Linked DNA regions of Victivallis sp. Marseille-Q1083. The protein of the gene in region 2 interacts with the protein of the main gene of each other region in a pairwise test. Links are inferred from orthologs where the notes say so. Each region holds a gene or a part of one and is shown on either strand. Other genes may lie near its edges.

Region 1 (3,267 bases), 2.3 Mb from region 2 along the record:
GGCCCCCTGGTACATCATTCCGGCCAATCATAAATATTTTCGCAACCTGGCTGTGGCGGCAATCCTTGAGCATACCCTGGAATCGATGCAGTTCGAACTGCCGCCGACCACCGTCGATCTGGACAAAATCCGGACGCTGGCGGAAACGGAACTGGCGAAATATCGCGACGCGACCGGCAAGCGGGATTGAGAACGCAATCAATCATTTGCCGGCAGTGCGGGATTCGACAATTTTCCGGAACAACGTTTCCAACTGGTTGAAATGATTTTCGCGGGTGAACGGTTTGACCGTTTCCATCGCGGCGGCCCCGTACTGCTCCCGCGCCGTTTGCGGCAATTGCAGGAAGGTGGCCAGCCAGCGGGCCATCCGCTCGACATCCTTCGGCTCGTCGATGACAATCCCGTTGCGATTTTCCTGAACCAGTTCCGCCACGCCGTTGCGGCTGCTGCACAACAGCGGCAAACCGCACCCCATCGCCTGCAACGCGAAGCGGTCGTCGCAGCCGCCGCAGTTGCCCGGGTAGAGAAACAGATCCGCAGCGATCAAATAATCACGCAATTCTTCAGCGCTGCTGCCGCCGACCCAGACGATATCGTCACTGACGCCGCAGCGTTCCGCCTGCGCCAGGAACGGCTCCCGCCGGTCGTCGCCGATGACCAGCAGCAACGTCTCCCGCCGCAGCGCGTCCGGCAGCGCGGCCAGCAAATTGACGGCATTGTCCAGCCCGCTCGGAGCGAAACGGGACGCCGCAAACGCGATGATGAATTTCCGGTCAAGCCGGGCCGCGATACGGGAACCGGTTTTTTCGGCCGCGGTCGCCGGATAACAGGCTTCAAAATTCAAGATATTGCGCAGGATGACGACGCGCTCGACCGGGAACTGATAGTTTGCCATCAGGTTCTGCTGCTGATAAGCGGAGTTGACCAGCGCATAACCGAGATGCCCGGGTCGGAACACGTTTTTTTCCAGCCGCGAGATGGACAGGTTGCGGGGCGAAAAACGCCGAAAAATACCCCCGAGCGACCGCAGATACTCCGCATGCAGCGGCAGCGGCACATTGGCGACATCGGCCGGCCAGGTACGGTTCAGCGCATAAACCACATCGACCGGCTCATGCCGGCGCACCGCCTCCAATTCACGCTGAACATGGCGGTGAAAGCCGTTGTTCCTGGCCCAGCCGGTACTGCGCGGAATTTTGATCCACCGGCAGCGATGGCTCTCGTCGGCCAGAAAGCTTTCGGCGAAAATCAGGATCTGATGACCGCGCTGCAGCATTTCGTCGACGAAGAGACCGGAATAATCCCCGCGCTCCCGTTCCGGGTGAAATTTGATTTTCAACAGGGCAATTCTCATCGTTCAATCCTGCGCGACCCGCCAGTTGCGCTGCCTGGCCGCTTCATACAACAGAATCGTCGTCGCCGTCGCGACATTCAAGGAATCGATTTTGCCGAGCATCGGAATCCGGACGGCGATATCCGCTTCCTCCAGCCACAACTGCGTCAATCCGACCTGCTCGGTGCCGACGACGATCGCCACCGGTTGAACCATGTCAACTTCGGTGAAAATCTGCTCCGCATGCGGAGTCGCCGCCAGCGTGGCGATCCGGTTGGCACGCAGCCAGGCCAACGCCTCGGCACTGGCCGCCTCCGCCAGCGGCACCGAAAACAAGGCGCCGGTGCTGGCCCGGATGACGTTCGGATTGTAAATATCGGTGCATTTGTCGCAAATGATCAGGCCGTCAACGCCGGCCGCATCGGCCGAACGCAGAATGCTGCCCAGATTGCCCGGTTTTTCGACCGCTTCCGCCACCAGGTACAGACCATCCGGCCGCACCGGAATATCCGCCAGCGTATGCCGTTTCATCTTCGCCACCGCAATCAGCCCTTCCGGCCGGTCGCGGTAAGCCATTTTGGCCAGCAGGAACGGTGGAACTTCGAACAGCTTCACCCCGGCGGCCGCCAGGGCCTCCAGCAGCGGATATTCATTGCTGCCCAGGAACATTTCCGGAGCGAAAAAACACTCCGTCAACTCCAGACCGTACTCCCTGGCCCGAGTCAGTTCCCGGTAGCCTTCCAGCACCGTCAACTGCTCTTTTTCGCGGTCGCGGCGCTCCCGCAGCCGGCAGACATGTTTGACGGCGGCGTTGCCGGTGCTGGTTATCCGAGTGACATTCATAAAATCTCTTTCCCAAAAAAAATTGCATCCTGCAGCGTATTAAAGATAACACGATTTCGTTGGTTTGCAAAAAAAAACCATATTTTTCCCCCCGGAACGGCGCCGGGAAAATTGGCAAAAAACGTTTGCGGCGGTATTTTATGGTTTCGCAATATTTTTGTTTAGGAAATCATATGGCTGAATGTAAGTTAACCGTTTTAATCGTTCAATACCAAACTCCGGAGCTGACCAAGTTATGCCTGCGTTCGTTGTGGAAGCATACGCCGCCCGAACGCATCCGGGTTATCGTCGTCGACAACAATTCCCATGATGACTCCATCGACTACCTGCGGAGTTTGCGCAACATTACCCTGATCGAGCGGCCCGGTTCGGCCGGGGAAACGCCGGCGGCAATGCATGCCCGGGCACTGGATTTGGGGCTGCAGCAGGTGGATACCCCTTACGTTCTGTCCATTCATACCGATACGATCATCCGTTCCGACCGCTGGCTGGATTATCTGCTCGGCCGCTTGGAAGCGGAGGAACGCATCGCCGGCGTCGGCAGTTGGAAACTGGAAATCCAATCGCCGCTGAAACGGCTGGGCAAACAGTTGGAAACCTGGTTCCGGCGCCCGCCGGAATCGGAACGGGACGGCCGCTACCTGCGCAGCCACTGCGCATTGTATCGAACCGAACTGATCCGGAAATATACCGACGGTTTTTTCGACGGCGATACCGCCGGCCGCTCCCTGCACCGCAAACTGGTGGAACAGGGCTATCGGATGATTTTTCTCGAGCCGGCCGAACTGATGCGCTATCTATGCCATCTGAATCACGCCACGATGGTGCTCAACCCGGCCATCGCCGGCAAGAAAACCGGCACTCCCGCCGCCCGCCGCCGCATCCGCCGGGCTCTGGACGCATTGGATTACCGGGCAATCCTGGCAGACGATTCGCTGGACCGGACAATGAAATGAATTGGAAACGTTAATGATTATTCCATCCAAATGTAAAATTCCGCTGTTGATCTTTTTTTGCGCGCTGTGCGCCTTCACCACCGGCTTATATTCCGCCGAAATCATCCGGATCAACTGCCGTTTCGCGCTGTTCAC
Region 2 (3,266 bases):
ATATAGATGGACAGCCCGAACAGCAATGAATAAAACGTCAGCTTGGCGCCCGACAGATTTTTCAATGCGGACTGCTTGACCCCGACGATATAAATCGCATAGGAAAGCGCCGACAGTATGACCAGCAGAATGCCGGCAAAGCTCAACGGTCCGCCATCGCCGCCCCGGTACAGCAATGCAATCCCGGACAATGCCAGCACGATGCTGGCCACCGTCACCGGAGTGGCTTTCTCATGGAAAAACAACGCCATGATGACCGCCACCATCACCGGATAGACAAAAAGAATGGTCGAAGCGATGCCGGCATCCATATGCCGGTAACTGAGGAACAGAAACAGCGAAGAGGCCGCAAACAGCAAACCGGCGATCACCAGCGGCAGAATTTCGTTTCCGTTCAACCGGAAGGATTGTCGCTGCAGTTTCATCCAGATCCCCAGCATGACAATCGCCAATGTATAACGGTAGAACAACACGGAATCGGCATTCAAGCCTTCGCGGTACAACGGCAACGCGAAAAGCGGATTCATCCCGTAAGTGGCCGCGGCAACGGCGCCGAACAAAAATCCTTTGACCTTATCGCTCATAGCGGCCTTTCCAAATTTCAGGAATAAAAAAAGGAGAGTCCCTCCGTCGTGATGATCGAAGAACTCCCGATAGAATGCTATTAAAGATACATCCGGTTCCGGCTTCCGTCAAATGCGGTATTCTTTCTCCGGCCAGCTCCGGAACGGGTCTTTCAGAAAACTCCGGCCGTAAGCTGCCGGAGCGCCGTCCGGATCAACTGCGGCAAGTCGTCGGCCATCAAACCAGGACCGCCGATTTCACCGGCCAGGCCATGCAGAAAAACCGCCCGCACCGTCGAAGCGAAGCCGTCCCCCTCCAGCAGCGCCGCCGTCACTCCGGTCAGACAATCGCCGGAGCCGGCGGTAGCCAACGCCGGTGAACCGCTGGAATTGAAGCTGATCCGGCCATCCGGTCCGGCAACCACACTCAAGTTGCCCTTCAGCACCACCACCGCCTGCAACCTGGCGGCAAGTACTTTGGCGGCCCGGCAGCGCCAGTGTTCATCCTCCGGTACCGCCAGCCGCAACCCCTGCAGCAATCGCCGCATTTCCCCCGGATGGGGCGTCAACACCCGGACCGCGCCGGCCGGGCGCGAGTCCCACAATTCCGGCGACTGCGCCAACTGGTTCAGCGCATCGGCATCGAGGACCACCGGCAACGGCAGCGCCAATACCGCCGCCAGAAAATCCTTCATCCCGGCCGCGTTTCCCAGTCCGGGTCCGACGGCGATAACGCTGCTCAGCCGGGCCAATTCCAGCATGGAAGCGACACTGGCGGCATTGAAATCCGCCTTGCCGCCGGCCGGCAGCCGCCGGACGATCAATGCCGCCGGCAACGGAGTCAAGCCGCCGGACAGCTCCGGCAATCCGAGCCGGACCAGTCCGGCGCCGCTGCGCAGCGCGGCGACGGCGCTCAACACCGGCGCGCCATAATATTCGCCGCTGCCGCCGAGCACCAATACCCGCGCGCGGGTATTCTTGTGCGCATCGACCGGCAACGGCTTCAACTGCCCGGCAATTTCGGCGGCAAACACCATCTGCGGCGCCCCGTCAACGGCCGTACCATCCGCCGGCAAAGTCAATGGAGCCAGGCGCAGCAAACCGCACTGCTGCGGTCCGCGCCGGAGCAACTGCCCAATCTTCGGATGGCCGATCATGACGGTCATCGTCGCCTGAATGCAGCAATTTTCGCAAATTCCGGTATCGCAGTTCAACCCGGACGGAGTATCAAGCGCCACCACCGGCAATCCCGCCCGGTTGACAACCTCGATGTAATTTTCAAACGGCGGCCGGACCGCACCGGCAACGCCGGTGCCCAGCAAAGCATCGACGATCAAATCGCCCCGCCGCAAATCGCCGGAGGAAAGGCGTTCCGGCTGAAGGACTTCAACGGATGACGGCAGATTATCGGCATAATGACGGGCCGTTGCCGTCAATTCCGACGCCGCGAACGGAGTAATCACAGTGACGGGCAACGGCAACAATTCCATCAAACGTCCGGCAACGACATAACCGTCGCCGCCGTTGTTGCCTTTGCCGCAAAGCACCACCACCCGCCGCAAAGCCCCCGGCAATTGACTCCGGCAGAAGCCGGCAATCACTTCAGCGGCATTGTTTCCGGCCTCGCCCATCAAGATTTCCGGCGTCGTTCCGGCGGCAAACGCCGCCGCTTCCAGCGCCCGCATCTGTTCAACGGTTACCACCCGCACGGCTCGACTTCCTCCTTTTCAAAATAAAAAAACCGGTGCGCTGCCCACACCGGCAAGGAAACACTTTTATGATAAGGCGGCTCAGTTGCCGTTCTTCTCATCGGCGGCATTGATGGTCTCTTCGATGATCTCGGCAATCATGCCGGATTTTTGCACTTCCAGCATCTCGATCGTCAGCCGGTTGGTCCGCTGCTGCTCCAGCGTGAACTCGGTAACCTCGGCCTGCAGTTTCTTCAACTGCGACACCAGTCCGAGCAAATCGGATTCCAACGTATTCTTGAGCTCCAGAAATTGCTTGCAGAATTTGAAAAACTTATAGAGAGCGACCAGCAGTATAATCCACGTAATTCCAACGGCAATCACGACCAGATAATGAGGCGACATTGTGATAACACTCCTGCTTGATTCTTTTGATAAATTTCCTGAAACCCTGCCATGCCATAAAATAAAACCGGTTACGGAAGATTACAATATGAAACCGCAAACTTTCGTTATCTTTTTTCCGGCAGCGGCAGCGAACTATATATCAAATTACAGTGTTTCTTCTCCGGCGTCCAATACGGCAATATAGGGCAGTTGCCGGAACAATTCCCGCGAATCCAGGCCGTAACCGACCACATAGCAATCGGCGACGGCAAACCCGCGCCAATCGGCCCGCCGCACTACCGCGGCCGACCGCGGCCGGTCTTTTTCCAGCAGCACACAGGTTCGAACGCTGGCGGCCGCCCGCCGGCGGAACAACCCGACAATACCGCCCAGCGTCAAACCGGTGTCCAGCACATCGTCGAGAATCAGCACATGCCGGCCGGCGACCGGCAGCTTGACGTCGGCGCGAATTTCCAGACGCCCGCTGCTGCGGTCATCGCAATAACTGCCGGCCGCGAAAGTGTCGCACTGCAGTTCGGGCAACTGCAGATGGCGCAGCAAATCGGCGGCGAAAAACAACGCCCCGTTGAGCACGATGACCACCGTCAGCGGCTTTCCCCGGTAAAAG

Evidence for each region.
Region 1: the proteins of HWX74_RS05530 (region 2) and HWX74_RS15320 interact in binary tests that used the Escherichia coli proteins (3 or more experiments, as listed by UniProt). The link is inferred for Victivallis sp. Marseille-Q1083 from one-to-one orthologs.

The regions. Positions count from the first base shown.
Region 1 is NZ_CAHJXL010000001.1:3,699,898-3,703,164, reverse strand. Bases 268-3,218 are described here. They hold HWX74_RS15320 (RNA methyltransferase), read right to left. Parts: upstream 2,177-3,218; coding sequence 1,358-2,176; downstream 268-1,357. Other genes in these bases: HWX74_RS15310 (glycosyltransferase family 39 protein), read left to right, coding at 3,146-3,218; HWX74_RS15315 (glycosyltransferase family 2 protein), read left to right, coding at 2,350-3,132; HWX74_RS15325 (glycosyltransferase family 4 protein), read right to left, coding at 268-1,354. Outside these bases: HWX74_RS15330 (polyphosphate kinase 2 family protein), read left to right, coding at 1-190; more of HWX74_RS15325, read right to left, coding at 203-267; more of HWX74_RS15310, read left to right, coding at 3,219-3,267. UniProt on the Escherichia coli protein: Specifically methylates the ribose of guanosine 2251 in 23S rRNA.
Region 2 is NZ_CAHJXL010000001.1:1,402,727-1,405,992, forward strand. The notes cover bases 5-2,954. They hold HWX74_RS05530 (NAD(P)H-hydrate dehydratase), read right to left. Parts: upstream 2,273-2,954; coding sequence 737-2,272; downstream 5-736. Other genes in these bases: HWX74_RS05525 (DMT family transporter), read right to left, coding at 5-584; HWX74_RS05535 (hypothetical protein), read right to left, coding at 2,354-2,656; HWX74_RS05540 (phosphoribosyltransferase), read right to left, coding at 2,804-2,954. In the rest of the region: more of HWX74_RS05525, read right to left, coding at 1-4; more of HWX74_RS05540, read right to left, coding at 2,955-3,266. UniProt on the Escherichia coli protein: Bifunctional enzyme that catalyzes the epimerization of the S- and R-forms of NAD(P)HX and the dehydration of the S-form of NAD(P)HX at the expense of ADP, which is converted to AMP.